DNA from 4 places in the Streptomyces sp. SID14515 genome. Region 4 is predicted to be linked to each of the others. Evidence: riboswitches for the same ligand, from Rfam matches in the RefSeq annotation. Region 4 holds a riboswitch; each other region holds the start of a gene.

Region 1 (3,569 bases), on a different contig from region 4:
CATCGCGGCGACGCCGGAGAGGACGACCCGGTCGGTGGAGCCGCCGAGGGTGTGGCTGAGCAGCAGCACCAGGGCGAACGAGCAGATGGCCCCGACGAACGCCCCGGCCGACAGCGACACCGCTCCCCCGCCGACCCCGAGGACGACTACCACGACCGCCCCGGTCGAGGCTCCGGAGGAGACGCCGAGGACGAAGGGGTCGGCGAGCGGGTTGCGCAGCAGGGACTGCATCACCGTGCCGCACACCGCGAGCCCCGCGCCGCACACGGCGGCGAGGAGGGTGCGGGGCATACGGAGGTTCCAGATGATGCCGTCCCGGATCGGGCTGAGGTCGCCGACGCCGAACCCGAGGTGCGCCGCGACGGCGGACCAGACGTCGGGCACCGAGATCCGGGCGGGCCCGATGGTCACGGCGACCGCGACGGAGAGCAGCAGGAGCAGGACGCCGCCGACCCAGAGGAGGACGGCGAGCGGGCCGCCGCTCCACACCGGCCCGGACGGCACGGCGACCGGCTGCGGGGCGGCGGCGACGGGTTGCGCGGCGGCCGGGCGCGCTTCCGTCGCGGGGATCGCAGGCGGCGCGGGCTCCGCCGCCCTCCGCTTCGCGGCACTCACCCCGTGAGCCCGAAGTCGCGCAGTCCGGCCGCGACGCGCTCCAGGCCCTCGACGGTCCGGATGGTGGGGTTCATGGCCTGGCCGCTGAGCAGCACGTAACGGCGGTTCTTGACGGCGTCCATCGTCTTCGTGACCGGGTTGGACTCCAGGAACTCGATCTTCTTCTCGGCGCTCTCGGCGGTCTGCATCATACGGCTCAGGTCGCCGATGACCAGGACGTCGGGGTTGCGGTCGGCGACGGTCTCCCAGCTGATCTGGGGCCATTCGTCGTGGGTGTCGTCGAAGACGTTCTTCGCGCCGAGCTCCTTGGTGATGACGCCGGGGGCGCCGCAACAGCCCGCGAGATAAGGGGCCTTGGAGTCGGAGAACCAGTAGAGGAGGGAGGCGTCCGAGGCGTCGACGCCGTCGGTGGCCTTGGCCACGCGGGCCCGGAGCTTCTTCACCAGGGCGTCACCGCGCCCGGGGACGCCGAACACCCGGGCCAGCTCGCGGACTTCCGTGTAGACGCTGTCCATCGTCAGCGGTGCGGTACGGGCTCCGTCGCCGCCGCCGCTGTTGTCCTTGCCGACGCAGTCGGCGGGCGAGATGTAGGTCGGGACGCCGAGCTTCTCGAACTGTTCGCGGGGCGCGACGCCGCCCTTGGCGAGGGTCGAGGCGAAGGAGGCGCTGAGGAAGTCGGGCTCCTTGTCGAGGACCTTCTCCGAGGAGGGCCGGTTCTCCGATATGCGCTCGACGCCGGCGTTGGCCTTCTCCAGGCCCTTCATGACCGGGTCGCTCCAGGTGGCGGTACCGGCGAGCCGGTCGGCGAGCCCGAGCGAGAGCAGGATCTCGGTCGACCCCTGGTCGACGGAGACGGCCCGCTGGGGCGGAGCCTTCACGGTGACGGTGCGCCCGCAGTTCTTGAAGGTGAGCGGGAAGCCCTCGGCCTTCTCCCCGTCGGCGGCCCCGGTGCTCCCGCCCTCGCCGCAGGCGGTCAGCAGCAGGAGCCCCGCGGCGAGCAGGGCGGCGGTACGTATCGGGGCGGGAGTGGCCGTGGACAGCACGAAGGACCTCTGTGTCTCTGGGCCCAGCCGCGGAGCCCGTCGTACGTTCCCGCGCCACGGTGCGGGCGCGGGCGCCAGCAGGTCTTCGGACTCGGGTTCGTCCGGGCGGGACGCCTTCCCAGAGCACGTGGGTGCTCCAGTGGCCGTGGCCCCGCCCGTCCCCCTCACCGCTGCGCGTCAGTTCCGGTTTCGCACCGGATTCCCTGACCCCGTCGCTGGGGTTCGACTGGCCCCGGCAAGCTATCACGCGTCTTCCCGCAGATCAGACGCGGTGCGGCGGCCCGCTGGGCGCGGGGCCGGTGCGGCGCGGGATCGGCCCGCCGCACCGGCCCGGCGGACTCCGCCGTTACGGAGCCTGGAGGGCGATCACCGCGTTCTGACCGCCGAAGCCGAAGGAGTGGCTGACGGCCCGCCGTACGGGCACCTCGCGCGGGGTCTTGGTGACGCAGTCGATGTCGAACCCGGGCGCGGGGGCGTCCAGGTTCGCGATCGGCGGGACCACCCCGTGCTGGAGCGTGAGGATCGTCAGGCCCGCCTCGATGGCGCCGGCCGCCCCCATGCAGTGGCCCAGTACGCCCTTGGGGGCGGTGACGGGCGGCCGGTGCGGATAGGCCCGGCCGATGATCGCGGCTTCGGTGGCGTCGTTGAGGGGTGTCGACGTCCCGTGCGCGTTGACGTGGTCGACGTCTTCGGGCCGCCAGCCCGCGTCGTGCAGCGCACCGTCGACGGCCGCCCGCGCGATGTCCCCGGAGGGGTGGGGGCTGGTGGGGTGGTGGGCGTCGGTGGTGGCGCCGGTGCCGGCGATCAGCGCCCGGGGGGAGGCTCCTCTGGCCCGGGCGTCCTCGGCCCGCTCCAGGACCATGATCGCCGCGCCCTCGCCCATGACGATCCCGGCCCGGTCGGCGGCGAAGGGCCGGCAGAGGCGGGCGGGGTCGCCGTCCCGCAGCGCTGCCGCGCCGGAGCGGGCGAAGCCGGTCATCGCGACCGGGAACACGATCGACTCGGTGGCCCCGGCGATGGCGATGTCGCAGTGGCCCAGCGTCAGCATGTCCCGGGCCACCGACAGGGCGGTCACCCCGGACGAACAGGCCGTGCACGGGGCGAGGCTGGGGCCGGTGGCCTTCATCCGGATGGCGATCTCGGCCGCGGGCATGTTCGGGATGGTCAGCAGGATGCCCGAGGGCGAGGTGGCCTCGGGGCCGCGCCGCTCCAGGGCGACGGCCTGTTCGGTGAGTCCGGCGGACCCTCCGCTGCTGGTGCCGACCACGACGGCGACCCGGGCTCCGTCCCAGTGCTCGGGGTCGAGCCCGGCGTCGGCGACCGCCTCCCGGGCGGCCAGGACGGCGAACTTGACGTACCGGCCCATCCGGAAAGCGGTCCGGCCGCCGACCGCGTCGTCGAGGTCGATGCCGGAGACCGTGCAGGCGAAGTCGACGGCGCAGCCGTGCAGTTCGGGGACGGTGCGGGCGGGTGACTCCCCGGCGCAGACTCCGTCCCAGGTGGTGTCGGTGGTGTGGCCGACCGGGGTGATCATGCCCAGCCCCGTGACGGCGACGGCGGGTCGCTTCATCGGGTGTTGCTCACCGGCACCGTGGCCTCGGCCGCCGCGCTGCCGACGGCCGCGTCGATGTACGCGGAGATGTCGGCCAGCGTGGCGTCCTTGTACAGCTTCTCCGAGTCGGCGTCGACGCCCAGCGTCTCCTTGATGATGACGGCGAACTCGGCGACCGCGAGGGAGTCCATCTCCAGGCTGTCCATCGTGGACTCCGGCAGGATCTCGGCGGCGGGCACCTTGAACGTCCCGGTGAGTACCTCGGTGATCTTGGGGTGGATGGTCTTCATGGCGATTCCTCTCATCGGCATTTCGTCGGCATGGCGCCGGCTCGGGCATTTCCTGTGCGGCGGGTGGTC
Region 2 (3,569 bases), on a different contig from region 4:
GGTGGCGGTCGGCCCGGGCGCGACGGCGTTGACGGTGATGTCGCGGCCGCGCAGCTCGCGGGCGAGGATCAGGGTCATGGCCTCGACGGCGCCCTTGGTCGCGGCATAGGCGGTGTAGCCGGGCAGGGCAAGCGACAGCACCGAACTGGAGAAGTTGATGATGGCCCCGCCCTCGCGCAACCGCCGAGCGGCCTGCTGGTCGACGACGAACGTGCCCCGGATGTTGGTGCGGTGCATCCGGTCGAGCGTGTCGAGTTCGAGCTCGGCCAGCGGCGCGAGCGCCATGACCCCCGCCGCGTGCACCACGACGTCGACGCCGCCGAACGTCTCCTCGGCGGCATCGAAGAGCGCCGCGACGGCGACCTCGTCGGCCACGTCCGCCTGCTGTGCGAAGGCTTCACCGCCCGCGGCGGTGATGGCGGCGACGGCGGCCTCCGCCTCGGTCCGGTTGCCCGCGTAGTTGACGACGACCGCGAAGCCGTCGGCGGCGAGCCGTTCGGCACTCTCACGGCCGATACCCCGCGAGCCCCCGGTGACCACGGCCACCCGGCGAGGCGCGTCACCGGCGCGCGCGGCCTGCGCGGAGGACGCAGATGCGGATGCGGATGTGGGTACGGATGCGGACTGTTCGGTCATGGCAGTGCTCCTGGCGACTGGGGTCGCGGCGGTCCCGTGAAACCCGATGAGATCAACGCTAACACCGTCGCCGTAGCGGCGCTACCTCGCGAACGTAGCAATGATAATAAACATCGCTACCCCTCTTCCGCCCTGCCCGCACACGACAGAACCCGCCGGTAAGGCCCCCGGCGGGTTCTGTCGTGTGCGGGCGATCCGCTCAGTTCACCGCACTCGCGGTGCGGGGCGTCGCGGCACCGGCCGCGGGCGTCAGAAGGCGTTCGGTGAGATAGCCGAAGACCACGCCGAAGACGCTCCACAGCGTCGCCTGGACCGCGAGCGTCGAGAGCCTGAACTCCCACAGCAGGGCGGCCGGGAAGTCCTTGCCCACCTCGTCGAAGGAGGGCAGGAAGGCGTAGGAGAGGCCGATCAGCAGAACGAAGCCGGCGACGGCCACGATGGTGGCGTTCCAGTTGCCCAGTAGTGGAGCGAGCCGTTTGCCGATGATGACGGCGGCGACGGCCAGCAGCACGCTGAGGGCGACCATCAGGAAGAACAAGGTGGTGCGCTTGCCGATGGTGTCCGGGTTGCCGACGGCGGGCGGGTTCGCCGGGTACTTCAGGAACGGCACGACGTAGACAGTGAGCAGGGCGGCGCCCGCGATGAGCGCAGCCGTGGCCCGGGGGCCGAAGTCGCCGATGCGGCCCAGCGCGTAACAGAACACGAGGGCGGCGATCCCGCCCACGGCGACGCCGAAGACCAGGACGCCGGTGGCGAGTCCGCCGGTCGCCTGCATGGTGCGGCTGACCAGCTCCTCGCCGCCGCCGTGGTCGTGGCTGTGGGCCTCTTCGAGGGCGATGGCCGCGTCCACCTGGGACTCACCGAGGAAGTAGGCGACGGCGAGCGCGAGCGCACCCGCGATCAGGCCCGCGAGCATGCCGCGCACGAGCAGAGCTCTGACAGATATGGAGTTCACGATGGTTTCCTGATTTCTCTTGCTTCCCGTGTCCGCTGATTCCCTGGTGCTTCAGGCACCGCAGGCGCCTCAGTGGCAGGGGAAGCCGAGCAGGTGGCGGCCGTCGTGGACCCACTCGTGGACGCCTTCGCCCGAGATGAGCGCGGTGGCGCCCTGTTCGGCGCCGACGAAGTACAGCAGGACGAGCATGAGAATGCCGAAGAAGACCGCCCACGGGGCGAGGGCCTTCGCCGAGATCGGAGTGATCGCGGATGTCCCGGTTGCGGGAACGGCGGACTGTGCCATCGCAGTACCTCCTGTGGGAACACGCGTCCCTGTCGTGGTGCCTCGGACGAAGGTGCCGGGTCTGACTTCCCCGCACGGATGCGGGTTCACAGTGGCGCGACCGTGCCGGATTCTCACCGGACTTCCGTCACACCCTCGTCATGGTCGACGTGACCATACCGCCTGTACGCAGGTGCCGCCATGGTCCAATCTGCGGAGCCGCGGAGCGCGGATCCCTTGGGGCTACAGGACGTTGGGGCCCACGGTGAAGGAGTGAGGGCAGGAACATGACAGTACGGGTGATGTTGATCTCACCGGCGATGAACGCGGCGCTGCGGGAGGCCCGCTTCGACGGTGACGCTCCGCTGGACCGGTCCGGCCGGGAGCGCGCGCGGGCCGCGGCCGGCGCGGTGCCGGAAGCCGGGCTCGCGCTGAGCGGCCCCTCCGAGCGGTGCCGCGAGACCGCCGCGGCGCTCGGCCTGGCGGCGCGGGCCGAACCGGCCCTGGCCGGCTGGGACCTGGCGCGCTGGGCCGGCCGCCGTCTCGACGAGGTGGCCGCCGCCGAACCCGCGCAGGTGACCGCATGGCTCGGCGACCCCTCGGCGGCTCCGCACGGCGGCGAGTCGCTGCACGACCTGGTCGGGAGGATCGGGCGGTGGCTGGACTCCCTCGGCGGACCGGACGCACCCGGCACGAGCGTCCTGGCGGTGGCCGAGGCCGCCGTCGTCCGGGCAGCGGTCGTCCACGGTCTGCGGCTGCCGGCGGAGGCATTCTGGCGGCTGGACGTCGCCCCGCTGACGCTGACCGAACTCAGCGGGCGGTCGGGCCGGTGGAATGTGGCACTGGGCCGCCCCCTGACCGCTCCCCCGGCCGGCTGACCGTCACGGCACGTCGCGCTGTCCCGGCCGGTCGGCCGAACGTCACGCCGCCTCGCCGTCCCGCCAGTCGGGCCGGACCAGCACAGCCGTGGCGACGATCCCGTCCTCGATCCGCCAGAACCCGTGCAGGGTCGTCGGCAGCGCCGGGTCGGTGAGCAGCAGACGGGCGGCGAAGGAGCCCTCGGCGGCCACCCCGTCCCGAGGACCGTCACTGTCACCCGGCCCGGAGAGGCCGGACGGGCCGGAGAGACCGGACGGGCTGCCCAGGCCGCTCAGGCCGTCCGGGCTGCTCGGACTGCCCGGACCGCCGTCGGCCCGATGGAACGTCAGGTCGGCCTCGGTGAAGTCGAGTTCGAGGCCCGTGATCGGATACCAGGTCTTGAAGACGCTCTCCTTCGCGCTGAACAGGACCCGGTCCCAGTGGATTTCGCCCGAGTCCATTTCGCCCGTGCCCTCCGCCGCGGGCGGACCGATCCGCTCGCGCTCGGCGGGCAGCGTCACCAACTCCCGTACGCCGCTGGGGAGCGGGGCGTGCGGTTCCGCGTCGATGCCCAGCGACAGCACGTCCTTCGCACGGGCCAGCGCGGCCGCCCGGTACCCGGCGCAGTGGGTGAGGCTGCCGACGATTCCCTCGGGCCACAGCGGTCTTCCGCGGTGGCCGTGGAGCACGGCCACCGGCGGCAGGCCGAGTCCGGCCATGGCGCGCCGGGCACAGGCACGGGCCGTCGCGAAGTCGTTCCGGCGTTTGGCCACGCTCTTGGCGATCAGCGCCTCCTCCTCCGGGAAGAGGGTTCCGTCCGGGACGCTGTCCGCGCGGGTCGCGGCACAGGAGACGT
Region 3 (3,569 bases), on a different contig from region 4:
ACCTCGTCGGCGTCGCCGAGCGCCTTGCCCGTACGGCGCAGCAGCGTCCCGTACAGCGGACCGGACGCCCCGCCGACGGTGGAGATGAGCTGCCGTCCGGCCAGGGTGAGCACCGCACCGGGGGTGGCGGGCGCGTCCTTCTCCAGCACCGCCGTCACCGCCGTGAAGCCGCGCTGAAGATTGCTGCCGTGATCGGCGTCCCCGATCGCCGAGTCCAGCTCCGTCAGATGGTTCGCCTCACGCTCCACGGACGCCGCGACAGCGGTCATCCAGCGGCGGAAGAAGTCGGTGTCGAGCACATGATCTCCTGTTCCTCGGTCCCGCCGGGACCGATCGTCCCGGCGGCACGGGCAGTACGGCCGACCGGCCCCGTGCCGGGGTCGCGTACACGGTCACGGGATCCGGCCCGTGGTTCAGCAGCCCCAGCGGAGCGCGGCCGTCCGCACCGGCGCGTCCCACAGTCGCAGCAGCTCCTCGTCGACCTGGCACAGCGTCACCGAGCAGCCTGCCATGTCGAGCGACGTCACATAGTTCCCCACGAGCGTACGAGCCACCGGAACGCCCCGCTCGGACAGCACCCGGTGGACCTCGGCGTTGAACCCGTACAGCTCCAGCAAGGGTGTCGCCCCCATGCCGTTCACCAGCGCCAGCACCGGACCGGTGGGGCGCAGATCCTCCAGGATCGCGTTCACGGCGAAGTCGGCGATCTCCCCGGACGTCATCATCGGCCGCCGCTCACGCCCCGGCTCCCCATGGATCCCGATGCCCAACTCCAGCTCCCCGGTGGGCAGATCGAAGGTGGGGCTGCCCTTGGCCGGCGTGGTGACCGCGCCGAGCGCCACCCCGAAGCTGCGCGAGGCCCCGTTCACCTGCCGCGCGACCGCGGCCACCCGCTCCAGCGGAGCGCCCTCGTCCGCCAGCGCTCCGGCGATCTTCTCGACGAACAGCGTCGCTCCCGTACCGCGTCGCCCGGCGGTGAACGTACTGTCGCTCACGGCCACATCGTCGTCCACCACCACCTGGGCGACCTGGACCCCCTCGTCCTCGGCCAGCTCGGCGGCCATCTCGAAGTTGAGCACGTCACCGGTGTAGTTCTTGACGACGAACAGCACCCCCGCCCCACTGTCGACGGCCGCCGCCGCCCGCACCATCTGGTCCGGCACGGGGGAGGTGAAGACCTCCCCGGGACAGGCGGCCGACAGCATCCCGGGCCCGACGAACCCGGCGTGCAGCGGCTCATGCCCGGAACCGCCCCCGGAGACGAGCCCCACCTTCCCCGCCACGGGCGCGTCCTTCCGGGCGACGACCCGGTTCTCCACATCGACGGTCAGCTCGGGGTGCGCTGCTGCGATACCCCTCAGGGCATCGGCGACTACCGTCTCGGGAACGTTGATCAGCATTTTCATGTCTGCCTCCTCGTGAGCCAAGTAGCGGCGTCTCCCATGATCCCGCAGAAGCGTCATGTGGAGCGGCTTGCGACGCTTCGGCCTGTCGGGGAGGCGTGCGGGCGCACGAGGGCAGGGGTGAGCCGACCGCCGAGGGGTTAGGTATACCTAACTTCGTCGCGCAACACAACATCTGGGGTTGCGTGCATCGCCAACCCTCCAGATGTAGTGTTGTCGTTGCTGGTGGTTCGCGGGGCACGGTTGTGCCCCGCGAGGCAAGAGGGAACCCGGTGCAAATCCGGGACTGCCCCGCAGCGGTGAGCGGGAACGAACGCCGTCACAACGCACTGGGTCCGGGAAACGGGCCCGGGAAGCGACGGCCACTAGGCGTCCTGACGTACGTCAGAACAGGCCCGCGAGTCCGAAGACCTGCCACCGGCGCGTGCACCCGTATGCGGTGCACGCGCTTCGAGACCCCGAGGGAGGGTCGCGTGGCCGTCGTACGGAGCCGGGCCCGGCATGCCTTCATCGCCGCCCCGCTCTCCGCCTCACGTGCCGCCGCTCCCCTCCGGTCCTCGGACGACGGAGACAGGAACGAGCGAGAGGAGGCGGCGACCGTTGAGCGGTCTGATCTATTTTTCCAGCGTCTCGGAGAACACCAAACGCTTCGTGGAGAAGCTGGAGTTGCCTGCCACCCGCATCCCCCTGCACCCGCGTCGCGAGGGCATGCCCGAGGCCACCGAGCCGTACGTCCTGATCGTGCCGACCTACGGCGGCGGTGAACGCGCCGGCGCGGTCCCGAAACAGGTGATCCGCTTCCTGAACGTCGAGGCGAACAGAGCGCTGCTGCGCGGAGTGATCGCCTCCGGGAACACCAACTTCGGCGTGGACTACTGCCTGGCCGGCCGGGTCATCTCGGCGAAGTGCGGGGTCCCGGAGCTGTACCGATTCGAACTGCTGGGCACGGACCGCGATGTCCGTGCCGTGAGGGAAGGGCTGCGGAAGTTTTGGACACGACAGGAACCCTTGGCACGGCCGAGGGCATGAGCATCATCAGCACGACGATCACCGCGCCGCCCGCCGAGCGTGAATCGGTCGGCACCCGCCGGGACTACCACGCGCTCAACGCCATGCTGAACATGTACGACTGCGACGGCCGCATCCAGTTCGACCAGGACCGCGAGGCCGTCCGGCAGTACTTCCTCCAGCACGTCAACCCGAACACGGTGGAGTTCGGGTCGCTGAAGGAGAAGATCGACCACCTGATCGGCAACGACTACTACGAGGAGGCGCCGTTCCGGCGTTACGACTGGAGCTTCCTGGAGGGCCTGTACCGGCAGGCGTACGCCCACGAGCACCGGTTCCGTACCTTCCTCGGGGCGTTCAAGTACTACACCTCGTACACACTCAAGACGTTCGACGGCTCGCGCTTCCTGGAGCGGTACGAGGACCGCGTCGTCGCCACCGCGCTGTTCCTCGGCGCCGGGGACGAGAAGCTGGCCTCCGCGCTGGTGGACGAGATGATGACCGGCCGCTTCCAGCCCGCGACGCCGACCTTCCTCAACGCGGGCAAGGCGCAGCGCGGTGAGCTGGTCTCCTGCTTCCTGCTGCGGGTCGAGGACAACCTGGAGTCCATCGGACGCGGCATCAACTCCGCGCTCCAGCTCAGCAAGCGCGGCGGCGGAGTGGCGCTGCTGCTGACGAACCTCCGCGAGCAGGGCGCGCCGATCAAGAAGATCGAGAACCAGTCCTCCGGTGTCGTGCCCGTGATGAAACTGCTGGAGGACTCCTTCAGCTACGCCAACCAACTCGGCGCACGGCAGGGCGCGGGCGCGGTGTATCTGCACGCCCACCACCCCGACATCATGCGGTTCCTGGACACCAAGCGGGAGAACGCGGACGAGAAGATCCGCATCAAGACCCTCTCGCTCGGCGTGGTCGTGCCCGACATCACCTTCGAACTCGCCAAGCGCAACGAGGACATGCACCTGTTCTCGCCGTACGACGTCGAGCGCGAGTACGGAAAGCCGCTCTCCGACCTCTCGGTCAGCGAGCACTACGACGACCTGGTGGCCAACCCGCGGATCCGTAGGACCGTGCTGAGCGCGCGGGAGTTCTTCAAGACGATCGCGGAGCTCCAGTTCGAGTCCGGCTACCCGTACCTGCTGTTCGAGGACACGGTGA
Region 4 (3,569 bases):
CGGGCCAGCACGATGTAGAGGTGCGAGGCGCCCGCCCCGGAGATGAACTGCTTCGTCCCCGTCAGCACCCAGTGGTCGCCGTCGCGGACCGCGCGGGTGCGCAGCGCGGCGGCGTCGGACCCGGCGCCCGGTTCGGTCAGGCAGTAGCTGCCGAGCTGCTCCATGGTGCAGAGCGCGGGCAGATAGCGGCCGCGCTGGTCCTCGCCGCCGTACCGGTCGATCATCCAGCCGACCATGTTGTGGATGGAGAGATAGCCCGCGATGGACGGGCAGCCGGTGGCCAGGGCCTCGAAGACCAGGACCCCGTCGGAGCGGGAGAGCCCGGAGCCGCCGAGTTCGTCGCGTACGTAGACGCCGCCGAGGCCGAGTTCCGCCGCCTTGCGCAGGACATCGACGGGGAAGTGCTTGTCCTGGTCCCAGGCCACGGCGTGCGGGGCCAGGTGTTCCTGGGCGAAGTCCAGGGTCGTCTCGACGACCGCGAGCTGGTCGTCGGTGAGGAGCGTGGTCACGGCACTCATCCCATGGTCGGAATCGTGAAGCTCGCGCCGTCCCGGATTCCCGAGGCGGGCCAGCGCGAAGTGACGGTCTTCGTACGGGTGTAGAAGCGGATGGCGTCCGGGCCGTGCTGGTTCAGATCGCCGAAGCCGGACCGCTTCCAGCCGCCGAACGTGTGGTACGCGACCGGCACCGGGATCGGCACGTTGACGCCGACCATGCCGGTGTCCACGCGGCGGGTGAAGTCGCGTGCGGTGTCGCCGTCGCGGGTGAAGAGCGCGACGCCGTTGCCGTACGGGTGCGCCGAAGGCAGCCGCAGCGCCTCCTCGTAGTCGGCCGCGCGGACCACGGACACCACCGGGCCGAAGATCTCCTCCTGGTAGATCCGCATGTCCGGCGTGACCCGGTCGAAGAGCGAGGCGCCCGCGAAGAAGCCGTCCTCGTGGCCCTCCAGGGTGAAGTCGCGTCCGTCGACGACCAGTTCGGCGCCCTCCTCGACGCCGAGGTCGACATAGCCGCGGACCCGGTCCACCGCGTCGCGGCCCACCAGGGGCCCGAAGTCGGCGTCCGGGTCGTCCGAGCGGCCGATCCGCAGCTCGGCGATCCGCTCGGTGAGCCTGGCGACCAGCGCGTCGGCGGTGGCCTCGCCCACGGGCACGGCCACCGAGATCGCCATGCACCGCTCGCCCGCCGAGCCGTAACCGGCGCCGATCAGCGCGTCCACCGCCTGGTCCAGGTCGGCGTCCGGCATCACGATCATGTGGTTCTTCGCCCCGCCGAAGCACTGCGCGCGCTTGCCGTGGGCGGCGGCCGTGGCGTAGATGTGCGCGGCGATCGGCGTCGAGCCGACGAAGCCGAGCGCCTTGACGCGCGGGTCCTCCAGGAGGGTGTCCACCGCCTCCTTGCCGCCGTTGACGACGTTCAGCACCCCGGGCGGCAGCCCCGCCTCCAGGAACAGTTCGGCCAGCCGCAGCGGCACCGACGGGTCCCGCTCGGAGGGCTTCAGAATGAAGGCGTTCCCGCAGGCCAGAGCAGGTGCCGCCTTCCACAGCGGAATCATCGCGGGGAAGTTGAACGGGGTGATGCCCGCGACGACGCCGAGCGGCCGGCGCAGCGAGTGGACGTCGATGCCGGACCCCGCGTTGTCGCTGAACTCGCCCTTCAGCAGATGCGGGACACCGGCGGCGAACTCCACCACGTCCAGTCCGCGCGCGAGGTCGCCGTGCGCGTCCGCCACGGTCTTGCCGTGCTCCGAGGACAGCAGCCGGGCCAGCGCGTCCTTCTCCTTCTCGACGAGCTGGAGGAAGCGCAGCAGCACCCGGGCGCGGCGCTGCGGGTTCCACTCGCCCCACTCGCGCTGGGCCTCGGCCGCGTCGGCGATGGCCGCCTCGGTCTCGGAGCGGTCGGCCAGCGGTACCCGGGCCTGGACCCGGCCGGTGTTGGGGTCGTACACATCGCCGTAGGCGCCCGAGGTGCCGGACGTGTGCTTGCCGCCGATGAAATGGGTGAGTTCGCGGACCATGGAAGCCTGCTCTCGTCGGTGAGATCGTCAGGTGAGATCCGGGGATGGCACGCGGCGGCACCGGCGCACGGCGCACCGTCGGTGCGCGGGCGCGGAGGGGCCTGCCGTGGTGGGACGCGAAGGGCGGGGCCCGTCAGGGGGCGGGAAGAACCGCTCGCGGGGACGGACCTGCGGGGCCGTGAATGCGGACCTGTGCCATGCGTGTCTGCTCCATCCTCGTGGAAACACGGAACATCCCGTGGCCGGTATCCTGACTCCCGGATCGACGCCCGTCCTCATGCCTTCCCGACGGCTGCTTCGCCGTCAGTGGCGTGTCCTGCGAGGACGAACTCCCCGGTCACAGTGGCGGGACCGCGCCGGAATCGCACCGGCTTCCCTGACACCACGGGCCTTGAGGGCGTCCGGCTGCGCACCGGCCACCCCGCTGCCCCGAAGATATAGTTGGACGTCCTAGTAAGTCCACCCCGGCTCGCCCCTGGCATGATCGGCCGACATGAGCTACGCACCGCGCCACGTCCTCGTCATCGGCATGGGCGCCGGAGACCCCGACCATCTGACCCTCGCCGCGGTGAAGGCCATGCGCCGGGCCGACGTCTTCTTCGTGCTCGGCAAGGGCAAGGAGAAGGAGTCCCTGACCCGGCTGCGGCGGGACATCCTGGATGAACACCTCACCGGCCCCTACCGCGTCGTGGAGGCCGAGGACCCGTGGCGGGACCGCACCCAGCAGGACGGCGGGCGCTACGCCTCGGCGGTGCGCGACTGGCGTCAGCGCCGGGCCGACATCTGCGAACGCCTGATCACCGAGGAGCTCGCGCCGGGGCAGTGCGGCGCCTTCCTGGTGTGGGGCGACCCGTCGCTGTACGACAGCACCCTCGCGATCCTCGACGACATCCGGGGCCGCGGCACGGTGGAATTCGGCCATGAGGTGATCCCCGGCATCAGCAGCGTCTCCGCCCTCGCCGCCCGGCACCGCGTCACCCTGAACGGGGTCGGCCGCCCCATCCACATCACCCCCGGCAGGCGTCTGGCCCAGGGCTTTCCCGGGGACGACGTCGATATCGTCGTGATGCTCGACGGCCATGAGACCTTCACCCATCTGACGGGCAGGGGCCTGTGGATCCACTGGGGCGCGTACATCGGCACCCCGGACGAGATCCTGGTCTCCGGCCCGCTCGACGAGGTGGCCGAGCGGATCAGCCGGCTGCGCGCGGAGGCCCGCGAGCGGCACGGCTGGATCATGGACACCTATCTGCTGCGCCCGGCACCGGACGCCACGGACGGCTGACGGCACGGACGGGCGGCGGCACGGGCGGGGGCCTACGGCCTGTGTGGCTTACGGGTCCACGTCGAGGCGCGGGCGGCGGCGGCCTCCGCACCTCGTCGTCGGACCTGCGGGGTGTCAGCGCCGGGTCTCGTGCGCCCGGATCACGCCGAGCCCGTGCCCCAGGCTCGGGCACTCGGCGGTCAGGTCGTCGCCCCGCACCAGATAGTCGTGCACCCGGCCGTCCGCCGGCCGTTCGATCGCGCGATACAGCGTGCCGTTCACGGTGAT

Evidence for each region. Region 4 has a riboswitch for cobalamin ahead of G3I54_RS34315 (CoA-acylating methylmalonate-semialdehyde dehydrogenase). Riboswitches for the same ligand answer to the same signal wherever they lie in the genome.
Region 1: another riboswitch for cobalamin. It lies ahead of G3I54_RS30840 (ABC transporter substrate-binding protein); the one in region 4 lies ahead of G3I54_RS34315 (CoA-acylating methylmalonate-semialdehyde dehydrogenase).
Region 2: another riboswitch for cobalamin. It lies ahead of G3I54_RS10060 (CbtB-domain containing protein); the one in region 4 lies ahead of G3I54_RS34315 (CoA-acylating methylmalonate-semialdehyde dehydrogenase).
Region 3: another riboswitch for cobalamin. It lies ahead of nrdI (class Ib ribonucleoside-diphosphate reductase assembly flavoprotein NrdI); the one in region 4 lies ahead of G3I54_RS34315 (CoA-acylating methylmalonate-semialdehyde dehydrogenase).

Annotation. Positions count from the first base shown of each region.
Region 1 covers NZ_JAAGMH010000130.1:44,813-48,381, forward strand. The annotation lists gene G3I54_RS30835 (iron chelate uptake ABC transporter family permease subunit) at 1-504, opposite strand, end outside; gene G3I54_RS30840 (ABC transporter substrate-binding protein) at 612-1,658, opposite strand; cobalamin riboswitch at 1,717-1,904, opposite strand; gene G3I54_RS30845 (beta-ketoacyl-[acyl-carrier-protein] synthase family protein) at 2,005-3,228, opposite strand; gene G3I54_RS30850 (acyl carrier protein) at 3,225-3,500, opposite strand.
Region 2 covers NZ_JAAGMH010000053.1:57,095-60,663, reverse strand. The annotation lists gene G3I54_RS10070 (SDR family oxidoreductase) at 1-636, opposite strand, end outside; gene G3I54_RS10065 (CbtA family protein) at 836-1,591, opposite strand; gene G3I54_RS10060 (CbtB-domain containing protein) at 1,661-1,876, opposite strand; adenosylcobalamin (AdoCbl) riboswitch at 1,922-2,016, opposite strand; gene G3I54_RS10055 (histidine phosphatase family protein) at 2,143-2,733, shown strand; gene G3I54_RS10050 (4'-phosphopantetheinyl transferase superfamily protein) at 2,776-3,569, opposite strand, start outside.
Region 3 covers NZ_JAAGMH010000130.1:20,128-23,696, reverse strand. The annotation lists gene dhaL (dihydroxyacetone kinase subunit DhaL) at 1-299, opposite strand, end outside; gene dhaK (dihydroxyacetone kinase subunit DhaK) at 414-1,406, opposite strand; cobalamin riboswitch at 1,613-1,837, shown strand; gene nrdI (class Ib ribonucleoside-diphosphate reductase assembly flavoprotein NrdI) at 2,004-2,432, shown strand; gene nrdE (class 1b ribonucleoside-diphosphate reductase subunit alpha) at 2,429-3,569, shown strand, end outside.
Region 4 covers NZ_JAAGMH010000143.1:25,402-28,970, forward strand. The annotation lists gene G3I54_RS34310 (acyl-CoA dehydrogenase family protein) at 1-518, opposite strand, end outside; gene G3I54_RS34315 (CoA-acylating methylmalonate-semialdehyde dehydrogenase) at 515-2,017, opposite strand; cobalamin riboswitch at 2,240-2,419, opposite strand; gene cobF (precorrin-6A synthase (deacetylating)) at 2,511-3,302, shown strand; gene G3I54_RS34325 (hypothetical protein) at 3,417-3,569, opposite strand, start outside.